3 regions of the Clostridium sp. CM042 genome follow, and region 3 is predicted to be linked to each of the others. Evidence: riboswitches for the same ligand, from Rfam matches in the RefSeq annotation. Region 3 holds a riboswitch; each other region holds the start of a gene.
What was found. A riboswitch is a leader RNA that binds a small molecule or an ion and turns the genes downstream of it on or off. The one in region 3 is predicted to bind S-adenosylmethionine.
Positions count from the first base shown of each region.

Region 1: it holds a riboswitch for S-adenosylmethionine, as region 3 does, so the genes downstream of both, ACWJJ7_RS13665 (methionine ABC transporter ATP-binding protein) here and metK (methionine adenosyltransferase) in region 3, are expected to answer to the same signal.
Region 2: it holds a riboswitch for S-adenosylmethionine, as region 3 does, so the genes downstream of both, ACWJJ7_RS09520 (O-acetylhomoserine aminocarboxypropyltransferase/cysteine synthase family protein) here and metK (methionine adenosyltransferase) in region 3, are expected to answer to the same signal.

Region 1 covers NZ_CM143646.1:2,845,035-2,849,324, forward strand. Annotated here, with positions in the region: gene ACWJJ7_RS13660 (transglycosylase domain-containing protein) at 1-1,371, opposite strand, end outside; SAM riboswitch class I at 1,928-2,047, shown strand; SAM riboswitch class I at 2,141-2,245, shown strand; gene ACWJJ7_RS13665 (methionine ABC transporter ATP-binding protein) at 2,365-3,354, shown strand; gene ACWJJ7_RS13670 (methionine ABC transporter permease) at 3,397-4,041, shown strand; gene ACWJJ7_RS13675 (MetQ/NlpA family ABC transporter substrate-binding protein) at 4,092-4,290, shown strand, end outside.
Region 2 covers NZ_CM143646.1:2,012,949-2,017,238, forward strand. Annotated here, with positions in the region: gene ACWJJ7_RS09505 (hypothetical protein) at 1-252, opposite strand, end outside; gene ACWJJ7_RS09510 (PadR family transcriptional regulator) at 549-878, shown strand; gene ACWJJ7_RS09515 (permease prefix domain 1-containing protein) at 880-1,848, shown strand; SAM riboswitch class I at 1,925-2,035, shown strand; SAM riboswitch class I at 2,170-2,281, shown strand; gene ACWJJ7_RS09520 (O-acetylhomoserine aminocarboxypropyltransferase/cysteine synthase family protein) at 2,394-3,680, shown strand; gene ACWJJ7_RS09525 (homoserine dehydrogenase) at 3,796-4,290, shown strand, end outside.
Region 3 covers NZ_CM143646.1:2,175,046-2,179,335, forward strand. Annotated here, with positions in the region: gene recD2 (SF1B family DNA helicase RecD2) at 1-214, opposite strand, end outside; gene metK (methionine adenosyltransferase) at 418-1,593, opposite strand; SAM riboswitch class I at 1,680-1,782, opposite strand; tRNA gene ACWJJ7_RS10245 (tRNA-Tyr) at 1,884-1,968, opposite strand; tRNA gene ACWJJ7_RS10250 (tRNA-Thr) at 1,974-2,048, opposite strand; tRNA gene ACWJJ7_RS10255 (tRNA-Val) at 2,081-2,156, opposite strand; tRNA gene ACWJJ7_RS10260 (tRNA-Tyr) at 2,199-2,283, opposite strand; tRNA gene ACWJJ7_RS10265 (tRNA-Thr) at 2,289-2,363, opposite strand; gene yyaC (spore protease YyaC) at 2,715-3,269, shown strand; gene mreB (rod shape-determining protein MreB) at 3,375-4,290, opposite strand, start outside.

The sequences.
Region 1 (4,290 bases), 670 kb from region 3:
AGCGGGACCATTATCAAATGCTGCGTCTGTATATTCACTAGCGGGAATGTATCCTTTTTCAAATGCAGGGGTATATGCAAGTAATGGCTTTATAGCGGAACCTGGCTGTCTTACACCTAAGAAGGCTCTGTTAAAGGTGTTACCATCTTGGCTTCTACCGCCAACTATAGCTACTACTTCACCAGTACTATTATCTATAGTAACGCTTGCACCTTGCTTTTTATATAAACCTGTTTTGTCATCTGTGCTTGTATATTGCTCTAAATGACTATCTACTACACTTTGTAATTTTTCTTGTTTTGTAGTATCAATAGATGTATCTATCCTATATCTTCCACTAAGAAGTTGTTTTTCTTTATTCTCATATTCATCATTATATTTAGTGAAATAAGCTTTTCTATCCTTATCATTACTAAAAGAATATTTAGAAACAAAACCATCTTGCTCCATTAACTTTAAGGTTGCATTGTGAACAGCATATTGAATATCGTAACTCATAGGTTCAGGTGCTGTATGAGGTTTAATATTTAATTTGATAACTTCTGCTTTTGCTGTATCAAAATCATTTTGTGAAATTTGTTCTAAGCTTAGCATTTTATCTAAAACTAAGTCTCTCCTCTTTATAGCATTGTCCAGATGCGTCACGGGGTTATAAATAGATGGATTATTAGGTATTGAAATAAGCATAGCTATTTGAGATATACTTAAATCCTTATTATTCTTTTGAAAGTAAAATTGTGAAGCACTTTCAATACTATAACATCCATTGCCGAAGTTTATGTTATTTATATAAAATTCCAATATTTGCTCTTTTGAATATCTTTCTTCTAATTTCTGAGCTATAACAGACTCTTCTAATTTTCTCGATAAGGTTACGTCAAATGTAAGGAATACATTTCTTGCAAGTTGTTGCGTTATTGTTGAACCACCTTGTATGATATTGCCCTTGGATTTTATATATACCCAGGCAGCTCTCCTTATACCTTTATAATCTATACCACCATGTTCATAAAACCTTTGGTCTTCTATTGAAGTAATAGCTTTGCCTACATAGGGATTTAAGTCTGCTTCTTTTGTGTAATAATATGTATTGGTCTTAAATTCTTTTAATAGTTTACCATTAGTATCATAAAATTGTGTTGGTTTTCGGGTATTAAAAGCGGTTTCGTTTATGGTTTGTGCTATATTGTTAGCATCTTTTATAGTTGCCTCTATTTTAGCCCCATATTTAATATAACCATATCCTAAAGTTATCGTAGCTGATACGAAAATTATTGCAGAAAATATCAATAAACCTTTAACGATTTTTTTCCAAAGTTTCTTTTTAACCGGTTCTATTTTTACGGTTTCTACATTTTTATTCTTATCCATTAATATCTCCTCCTTTTTTTTATTATACAAAAAAATGTCCAGGGTTAGTCCTGGATGACCATGCTTCATATATACGCAAGGGGGGGGTCTTACTTGGTCGCCATAAGTATTATCCTATTTTTAGGTCTATATTCAATTGTTATTATGTGATAATTAAAGTGAATATTACTAAAATTGTAATGCTAGGTCACATAAAAGAGATCTTATGGGTCTCTTTTATACTATTAAAAAAGTGCTTATTTTATGTGTGTATAGTATAATTATTTTACAATTTTATCAATAACACCATGGTATATGATTTACTTTCTATAGGTGTTAATTATTTCTTATTGGCATTTCAAACGTTAGCCATACAATGTATCCATCCTCCTAGAACAATATAATTATTACAATATATTATAACATAAATAATGTAACATGAATATTTATGTTATATATAAAGTATTAACAAAATATATATTTTGATGAAACATCATTATTAAAAAATATAAATAAAAACTTCTTTACATAACATTCATATAGTGATATTATAAATCTAATTTAATAAATCAGTTAATTCTCATCAAGAGAGATAGAGGGACCGGCCCGATGACATCTCGGCAACCATCAGACGTTATTGTCTGAATAGGTGCTAAATCCTGCGCTAATTTCATTGTAACTTAGCGGAAGATGAGAGAGGTGTCTTTGTAATTTTATACCTCTTTCATCATTATATAATGATGAAAGAGGTTTTTGTTTTTATTGTAAATTGAAAGTAAAATTTAATAGTGTCTTATCAAGAGAGGTGGAGGGACTGGCCCTATGAAACCCGACAACCAGTATCATTATTATGATACATGGTGTTAATTCCTGCAGCATTGCTGCAAGATAAGAATAAGTTTGGCAATAGAGCCCAAGTTTATTCTTGGTCTCTATTTTTTTTTAGAGCAATGTTTAAATAAAGTATCAAAAGGTAAAGATGAATTATAAGAAATGAAAAGGAGAAGGGATATCATGATTAAAGTTAGAGGTGTAAGTAAAAGTTTTTCAGGGGTGAAAGTGTTAAATGATATTTCTTTTACAGTAGAGGAAGGTGATATTTATGGGGTTATTGGTCATAGTGGAGCTGGTAAATCCACTTTGCTTAGATGCTTTAATGGGCTTGAAACCTATGATACAGGTACTATTAATATAATGGAAAAAGGGGTAAAACAGCTAAGTCAAAAGGAACTTCGAGAGTTTAGGAAAAATGTTGGCATAATATTTCAAAGTTTTAATCTTATTAATAGTAAAAATGTTTTTGAAAATATAGCATTTCCACTAGAAATATGGGGAAACGATAAAAATTTTATTAAAAAAAGAGTAGATAGTTTAATAGAGTTAGTAGGACTAAAGGATAAAGTAAACACCAATGTAAAACAACTTAGCGGAGGTCAGAAGCAAAGAGTTGGAATCGCAAGAGCGCTTTCACTTAATCCGAAAATATTACTTTGTGATGAAGCCACCTCTGCACTAGACCCTAAAACTACAAAATCCATATTAGGGCTTTTAAGAGATATCAATAACAAATTTAATATAACAATTATTGTAGTTACTCATCAGATGGAAGTGGTAAAAGAAATTTGTAATAAATTTATTCTTTTAGAAGGAGGGGAAATTAAAAGCCAAGGCATTACCGATGAACTATTTATTAGGCCAACAAAGGAAATGCAAACACTTATGGGAGAGGAAGAATTACTGCCTAGTACGGGATATAACATTAAAATATTTTTTACAAAGGAAATTACTCAGAGTTGTCTTATAACATCAATTGCCAGGGAGTTAAATATTGATTTTTCAATAGTATGGGGAAGGCTTGAAAAATTTAGGGATAACGTAATGGGAAGTCTTATAATAAATGCGAGTGAGGATAATAAGGAAAAGATATTAAACTATTTAGATGAAAAATCAATAGCGTGGGAAATAAATGATTGTTTAATGCAGAATGATGGATATATCAATTAATAACTGTTATCTACTTAAGAGGAATACAAAGGGGGAGTATAAATGCTATTTAAAGAAATTTTATTACCTGCACTAATAGACACAATATATATGGTAACAGTATCCACGGTTTTTACAGTTATTATAGGATTTATTTCAGCAGTGGGATTAATTATAACTGGTCCTAAAGGTTTAAGGTCAAACACTTTAATTTACAAAGGATTAAATTTAGTAATAAATATACTTAGGTCTTTTCCCTTTATTATATTAATGATATCTATATTTCCTTTAACTAAGTTTATAGTTGGAACAACCATAGGTACGAATGCAGCTATAGTTCCTCTAACGCTTGGTGCAGCACCTTTTGCTGCAAGAATAATAGAATCTGCACTTTTAGAAGTAGATTATGGAATTATTGAAGCCGCTAAATCTTTTGGTGCAAAAACCTATCAAATTATATTTAAGGTTATGCTAAAAGAGGCAATGCCCTCTATAGTTCTTGGAGTTACGTTAACAATAATAAACATTATAGGTTACTCAGCTATGGCTGGAACAATTGGTGGAGGGGGACTTGGAGATGTAGCCGTAAAATATGGTTACTATAGATTTAAGTCAGATATCATGATATACACTGTAATTATATTAATCGCAGTTGTGCAAATCATTCAAGCCTTAGGAAATATATTGTACAGAAAAATGATTAAATAAATTTTGAATTATAAAAATATTAAAAGAAAAATAAGAGGGGGAAATTAAAAATGAAAAAAATACTAAGCATATTATTAACAGTAGTTGTGATTTTTACACTGAGTGGATGTGGAGCAAAAAAAGAGGTGGCTGTAACTGAGAAAAAAATCATTAAGGTAGGTGCATCACCGGTGCCTCATAAAGAAATATTAGAGGCTATAAAGCCAATTCTCGCAAAAGAGGGATATACTCTTGAAATAGTAGAATTTA
Region 2 (4,290 bases), 160 kb from region 3:
ACTAAAGTCATCCTTCTGCTGATTATTTGCGGCTTCCTTTATTGTCCCTATTTTTGCATCTAATTTCTCTTGTGCAATTACCTCTGCTTTTCTTGTATCTTTAATTAATTCATATTGCTGATTTCTATGTGATTTCTGTGTTTCCATTTCTGGTTTTATAAACGCCATTGCTCCGCAAAGTAAAATAAATATTGCTACTACAATTATTCCAGTTTTCGATTTGAACATTTTTTTAAGTTCCCAATATATCATTTTGTACCTCCTTGTATTCCTTTAAGTAAATATTTTCCTTCGGTAAATAACAATCATAAAGTGTTATCTTGCTATAAGTACATTATATAAGGCTAATCTTATCTCTTGATAACATTAACCTTAAATAAACCTTACATTTTTTTATTATGTCATTGATTGTAAAAACAAATAAAAGCAACGACTATTACTGGGCAAGTTTCAAAAAATACTTTACCTGTCGTAGTAATTGTGTTATTCTTAAATTACTACGACAGACAAAGTACTACAGATGCAGTAAAATCAAAGGAGGATATAATTTGATAAGCAGCGATGTAATTCGAGGATATAATGATACAATTATTCTTTTTATGCTTCAAGATGGCGAATCCTACGGATATGAAATATCAAAAAATATTAAGAAATTATCAGAGGAGAAGTACGTTATGAAAGAGACCACACTCTATTCGGCATTCAACCGTCTTGAGAAGAACGGCTATATCGAATCTTTCTATAAAGATGAAACCTTTGGTAAAAGACGCACATATTATAGAATTACCCCCGTAGGTCTAACCTACTATAAAGAGAAATGTGAAGAATGGCTCTTAACGAAAGAAGTTATTAATAAATTTATTAGGGAGAGGGATTAGAATGGAAACTATAAAAAGTTATTTAGATAATATGTTTAAAGTCCTACCAAAAACAAACCAGACGGTTAAATTAAAAAATGATTTATTATGGAACATGGAAGAAAAATATAACGAACATAAAAATAATGGAAAATCGGAAAATGAGGCTATTGGTATTGTAATTTCAGAATTTGGCAATATTGATGAATTAATTGATGAACTTGGAATTGAGTACACGAAAGATGATGTTATACTTAAAACCATTACACAAGAAGAAGCAGATAATTTTATGGCTGCAAAAAAGAAATCTGGCTTATTGTTGGGTATTGGTGTTTCTTTATGTATTGTAGCAACGGCTATATTAATATTAATTACCACTCTCGTAGATAATGGCATTATCGGTAAAGGTATTTCAAAAGATTTCAGCGATATGTTTGGTATTATTGCACTGTTTATTCTACTTGTACCCGCTGTAGCCTTATTCATTTACTCTGGTATGAAGCTCGAAAAATACAAATATCTACAAAGTGGTTTTGATTTACCTCTTAATGTAAAAGCAATTATAGAGCAAAAATATAATGCTTTTTCATCAACATATATGGTATCTGTAATAACAGGTGTATGCATATTTATCATATCACCAGTTACACTTTTCGTATCATCCGCTTTTGGCGACAATGCATCTAGCTATGGAGTAGTTGTTTTACTTATGATGGTTACTATTGCCGTTTTCATCTTCATATATTTTGGAAATATTAAGCAGAGTTTTAGTATACTTTTACACATTGGTGAGTTTTCAAAAGAAAAAACCGAAGCTAATAAAGTTATTGGTGCAGTTGCTGCTATCGTATGGCCATTAGCAGTCTGTGTCTTCCTTGTCAGTGGATTACTTTTTAATTTATGGCACATTAATTGGATTATATTCCCGATTACAGGCATTTTATTTGGTATGTTCAGTGCAGCTTATAGTATTATAAAAGGTCATAATTAAAATATCTTTATCTTTTTAAAAAAAGTATTGACAATTGTTTTTATGAGTAATATACTAAATACTAATAACCGAATACAACTTATCCAGAGTGGCAGAGGAACTGGTCCGATGAAGCCCGACAACCAGCATTCTTATTCGAATGTAGTGGTGTCAATTCCTGCAGATTGTAAAATCTGAAAGATAAGGATGTTAGCAAATTTTATTATACAATTTTATTGTTTATTAAAGTTAACTATTGCTACTTTCCTTATAGGAAAGTAGCTTTTTTTTCTTTTCCAAAAATCTAAATAAATAATGTACTAAATACTAACAACTGAATACAACTTATCCAGAGCGGCAGAGGGACTGGCCCGATGATGCCCGACAACCAGCATTCTTAAAAAGAGTGCAATGGTGTCAATTCCATCAGATTATAAAATCTGAAAGATAAGGACGATAGCGAATTTTATGATACAATTTTATTGTTTATTAAAGTTAATCATGCTGCTTTCCTTATAGGAGAGCAGCTTTTATTTAGAAAAATAATTATAAAAGGAGAAATTAATATGAGCGAGCGAAAATTAAGTTTTGAAACATTACAGGTACATGCAGGGCAGGTTCCAGACCCTACTACAGGATCAAGAGCAGTTCCAATTTATCAAACATCATCTTATGTTTTTAAAAATGCAGATCATGCAGCAAATTTATTTCAATTAAAAGAAGAAGGAAATATATATTCAAGAATAATGAACCCAACTACAGACGTTTTTGAAAAAAGAGTAGCCGCTCTTGAAGGCGGAGTAGCAGGACTTGCTACAGCTTCAGGAATAGCTGCAACATTCTATGCAATACTTAATGTAGCAAATTCAGGTGATGAAATAGTAGCTGCAAGCACTCTATATGGTGGTACTTATGAACTATTTAATGTTACTCTTAGAAAACTCGGAATTAACGTAACATTTGTTGATCCAGATGATCCTGAAAATTTTAGAAAAGCTATCTCGAATAAAACAAAAGCACTTTATGCCGAAACAATGGGAAACCCAAAAATAAATGTTCTAGATATAGAAGCAGTAGCGAATATTGCTCATGAAAATAAAATACCCCTTATTATTGATAATACCTTTGCAACTCCCTTCCTTTGTCGTCCAATTGAGTATGGTGCAGATGTAATTATTCATTCAGCAACAAAGTTCATTGGAGGACATGGAACTACTATTGGTGGAATTATAGTTGATGCTGGTAAATTTGATTGGGCAGCAAGCGGTAAATTCCCTGATTTTACAACTCCAGATAAAAGTTATAATGGAATAGTATATGCTAATTTAGGTGCTCCAGCATTTGCTTTAAAGGCTAGAGTTCAACTTTTAAGAAACACTGGTGCGACGCTTAGCCCTCAAAGTGCATTTTTATTTCTTCAAGGTTTGGAATCATTATCGTTAAGAGTTGAGAGACATGTAACAAACGCTAGGAAAGTTGTTGAATTTTTGAGTAAGAATCCAAATGTTTCATGGGTGAATTATCCTGAACTTGAAGGAAACAAATATAAAGAATTAGCTGAAAAATACCTACCAAAGGGAGCAGGATCAATATTCACTTTCGGAATAAAAGGCGGTCTTAAAGCTGGAAAGAAATTTATTAATAGTGTAGAATTATTCTCACTACTTGCAAATGTTGCAGATGCAAAATCTCTAGTAATTCACCCCTCAAGTACAACTCATGCAGAGCTTAACGCAGAGGAGCAAAAATCTGCTGGAGTTACTCCAGATTTGATAAGACTTTCAATTGGCGTTGAGGGTATCGATGATATTATATACGATTTGACGCAAGCTCTAGAAAAATCAGTTCAATAAAAAGTTAATGGTTCTTTGGCAGTTGGTTTCAAACTAAGGACTTGTTCCTAACTATATTCCTCCATCACCTTCGGTGACGGAGGAATAACTTTAAAGTTTAGAAAGGAAAATTAATATGAAAAAGGTGAAAATAGCAATTTTAGGTTTTGGAAATGTTGGGACAGGTGTATGGAAGATACTTCACGAAAATAGAAAAGAAATAATGAAACGTTCAAATTATGAAATAGAGGTCGCTAAAATACTCGTAAAAGATATAAATAAAAAAAGAGATATTATTATATCTAAGGAAATATTAACAGATAATGTTGATGATATTATAAATGATGAAAGCATAAAAATTGTGGTTGAACTTATTGGTGGAAGAAAAGAATCTAAGGAGTACATGATACGCGCAATGAAAGCTAAAAAACACATTGTAACTGCTAACAAATTAGTTATTGCAAACTGTAGTGAAGAGTTATTTAAAACGGCAGAGAAAGAAAACGTATTATTTTATTATGAAGCAAGTGTAGCTGGTGGGATTCCAATAATACGTGAAATTAATGAGAGCCTTACAGCCAATAGGATTGAGCAAATAATTGGAATTATAAATGGAACAACTAATTACATA
Region 3 (4,290 bases):
TTATTTCCTCACATTGTATTATTCTAAATTGCTTGCCAAATTGAGGATGAGTAACCCATTCCCCCGTTAATTTCAGGTTCTGCCCTTCACTTATATATGGCACAATGCCTACCACAGTTATCTGCTTTTTATTATCATTCAAATGAGCAATTATATATCCATTTTCTTCATTATGAAATACTACATCTTCGATTATCCCTTGTATTTCCGGCATAAAATCTCTCCTATTTATAAATTCATATAATAACATTAATAATATTATTAACAATAATATTATTATTAATGTTATTATATCATATGTATTTTACATCTCTTATGTTCAGTATACCCCTATCTTAGGTTTTATCAAAATACTGCTTAATAATCACATGCACTAAAAAGGGATAACAATTAATAATTGTTATCCCTTTTTTTATATTATACGTACTTTTTTATTTCATCAACCTTGTTTAGTTTTTCCCATGAAAGATCTAAATCAATTCTTCCAAAATGTCCATAGGCAGCTACTTGTTTATAAACAGGTCTTCTTAGTTCTAATTCTCTTATAATTACAGCTGGCCTTAAATCAAATACTTTTTCAACTATTTGAACTATTTTATCATCGGCGATTTTTCCTGTTCCGAAAGTTTCAACCTCTATAGACACCGGTTTAGCTACACCTATAGCATAAGCTAACTGAATTTCCAATTTATCTGAAACTCCTGCAGCAACTAAATTTTTAGCAACCCATCTTGCAGCATATGCAGCAGATCTATCAACTTTTGTCGCATCTTTTCCTGAGAATGCTCCACCGCCATGTCTTCCATATCCACCATAAGTATCTACTATTATTTTTCTTCCTGTTAAACCAGAGTCTCCTTGCGGTCCTCCAATTACAAATCTACCTGTAGGATTTATATAATATTTAGTATTTTCATCTAATAATCCACTTGGAACTACAGGTTTTATTACATACTCTTTTAAATCATTTTCAATTTGATCATGAATTACTTCTTCTGCATGTTGAGTTGAAATAACAATAGTATCTATTCTTACTGGCTTATTATCTTCATACTCTACAGTAACTTGAGTCTTTCCATCTGGTCTTAAGTAATCTAATGTGCCATTTTTTCTTACTTCGCTTAATTTCCTTGCTAATCTGTGAGCCATAGCAATCGGTAGTGGCATGTACTCCGGTGTCTCATTGGTTGCAAACCCAAACATCATGCCTTGATCACCAGCACCTATTGAGTCAACCTTATCAACCTCACCTGATTTAGATTCTAAGGCCTCATCAACTCCCATAGCTATATCTGGCGATTGTTCATTAATAGATGTAAGTACTGCACATGTACTAGCATCAAAACCATATTTTGCTCTAGTATATCCTATGCCTTCAATGGTATTCCTAACAACTTTAGGAACATCTACATAACAATTAGTTGTTATCTCTCCCATAACTAAAACCATTCCTGTAGTAACTGCTGTTTCACAAGCAACTCTAGCATAAGGATCTTGTTCTAAAATAGCATCGAGTACTGCATCTGAAATTTGATCACAAATTTTGTCTGGATGTCCTTCTGTAACAGATTCTGATGTAAATAGTCTTTTCATTATAATTCTCCTTTCTACTGCTCTGGAATTTCCTTGTAAAAAAATAAAACCTCTTCCAAATATAAGAAGAGGTGATTTAACCATCTCCCTTATCTTGCAGATTATAACTGCAGGAATTGGCACCATGGTGCATTGCACCGGTTGCCGGGTTTCATAGGGCCTTTTTCCCTCCACCTCTCTTGATAAGAGTTATCAATTATTAAGTTTTAATCATAATACCACATGCATTCTATAGTGTCAACAAAATCTAAACTCTCCTAAAAATAAAAAAGACATCTATAGATGTCTTTTGGTGGAGGAGGACGGATTCGAACCATCGAAACATTACGTAACAGATTTACAGTCTGCCCCCTTTGGCCACTCGGGAACTCCTCCATATATGGAGCTGGCAATAGGAATTGAACCTACAACCTGCTGATTACAAGTCAGCTGCTCTACCGTTGAGCCATGCCAGCATGCATTTTATTCTATTTTAAAGAGATTATTATGGTGGGAACAACAGGGTTCGAACCTGTGACCCTCTGCTTGTAAGGCAGATGCTCTCCCAGCTGAGCTATGCTCCCATAATTTATTGTAAACCATAATTTATTGTAAATCATTATAAATGGTGGAGGAGGACGGATTCGAACCATCGAAACATTACGTAACAGATTTACAGTCTGCCCCCTTTGGCCACTCGGGAACTCCTCCACTTATGGAGCTGGCAATAGGAATTGAACCTACAACCTGCTGATTACAAGTCAGCTGCTCTACCGTTGAGCCATGCCAGCATATTATATTTTTTATCATTTTGCCGTTTTACCGTGTCGACAAGAATTATTATACAACTTTAATTAATTAATTTCAAGTCTATTTTCTTTTAATAAACGACTTCTCCTCTACATAACTATATTATTCGCATATTTGCTCAATATTAAGCATTGATACAACTTACTATTCCCCACAAATAATTCATTATATTTTTTATTTGGTTTTCCTTTATATAATTAATATACATATGTATTATTTTCTATTAATCATTTTTTTATTCTTTTATTATAATAATACGCGGGATTTATTCATATAAATTATTCATAGGAAACTAATTATTTTTCCCAGCGCAATACAAGGAGGTATATTTCTTGAGTAAAGCTAAAATCCATTATAAAGATCCTTTAGCATACTATACACTTTCTAATTTTCTAAAAGACTATATTGACAAAAATACTTTAGTTGTTTGCATAGGTACCGATAGATGTATAGGTGATTGTCTAGGTCCTTTAGTTGGTACACTTTTAAAAAATAGTTCCTTTCCATTACCTGTATATGGCACTATAGATAATCCAATTCATGCCTTAAACATAGATAGTAAATTATCTAAAATAAATGCTTTGCACCCAAATTGTACTATAATAGGTGTAGATGCTTGTTTAGGAGACATTTCAAACATTGGAGAACTCCAAGCTAGAAATTATCCAATTCATCCTGGCAAAGGTGTAGGGAAAACCCTTCCTAAGGTAGGCAATGTTTCATTAATAGGTATAGTAGATTCAAGTGATGACAGTGAATTGTTTACTAATAGAAACATAAGATTGAGTTTGGTAATGGAAATTGCTAATGTTTTAAGCAGATCTCTTTTGCATTCATATTATTTGTACTCCCTTAACAATGAAGAAAATAATTTAAGTCCTGTTTAAATAATTATCCACGATTTTAATTCAGAAATTTCATATAATATAAAAATAAGCAATACAATTAAACTAATAATTGTATTGCTTATTTTTATAGCTTGTTTATACTTTTTATTCTGTTAAGTATAATTCTCTTCCATTGAACGAATTATCTAACTTATCCATATAATCCAATACTTTACCTGTTCCGAGTGCTACGCATGAAACCGGATCCTCCGCTAGATATACCGGTACTTTAGTAACCTCTTGTACGAGCTTACCTAAGCCTTTTAACAATGCACCTCCACCAGTCATAACTATACCTTTATCAGCTATATCTGCTGAAAGTTCAGGTGGAGTTTTTTCTAATACGGAATGTGCACATCCTGCTATTAAAGATACCGTCTCTTTTAAAGCTTCTCTCATTTCGTCTGATGATACTTCTAAATTCTTAGGAAGACCTGTAATTAAATCTCTTCCTCTTATCTCCATGCTTGTCTCTTCTTCTTGTTTATAAGCACAACCTATGTTTATTTTTAAATCCTCTGCAGTCCTCTCACCAATCATTAATTTATGTTTTTTTCTGATATATTTTATAATCTCTTCATCAAACTTATCACCAGCTACCTTAACTGATTCACGTACAACCATGCCTCCTAAAGAAATAACTGCAATATCAGTTGTACCTCCACCAATGTCAATAACCATATTACCACTTGCTCTAGTAATATCAAGTCCTGCTCCGATTGCCGCTGCTAGTGGTTCTTCTATAAGTTGGACTTTCTTAGCTCCAGCATTTCTACCTGCATCTTCTACCGCTCTTCTTTCTACTTCCGTTGCTTCGCAAGGTACACATATTACAACTTTTGGAGAAGATAGCCTTCTTTTTCCACAAGCCTTCTTTATAAAATGATTTAACATTTTTTCAGTTATATCATAATCCGAAATAACACCGTCCCTCATAGGACGTATTGCCACAATATTGCCTGGTGTTCTTCCTATCATTTGCCTTGCTTCTTTTCCTACTGCCAATACCCTATTATTATTT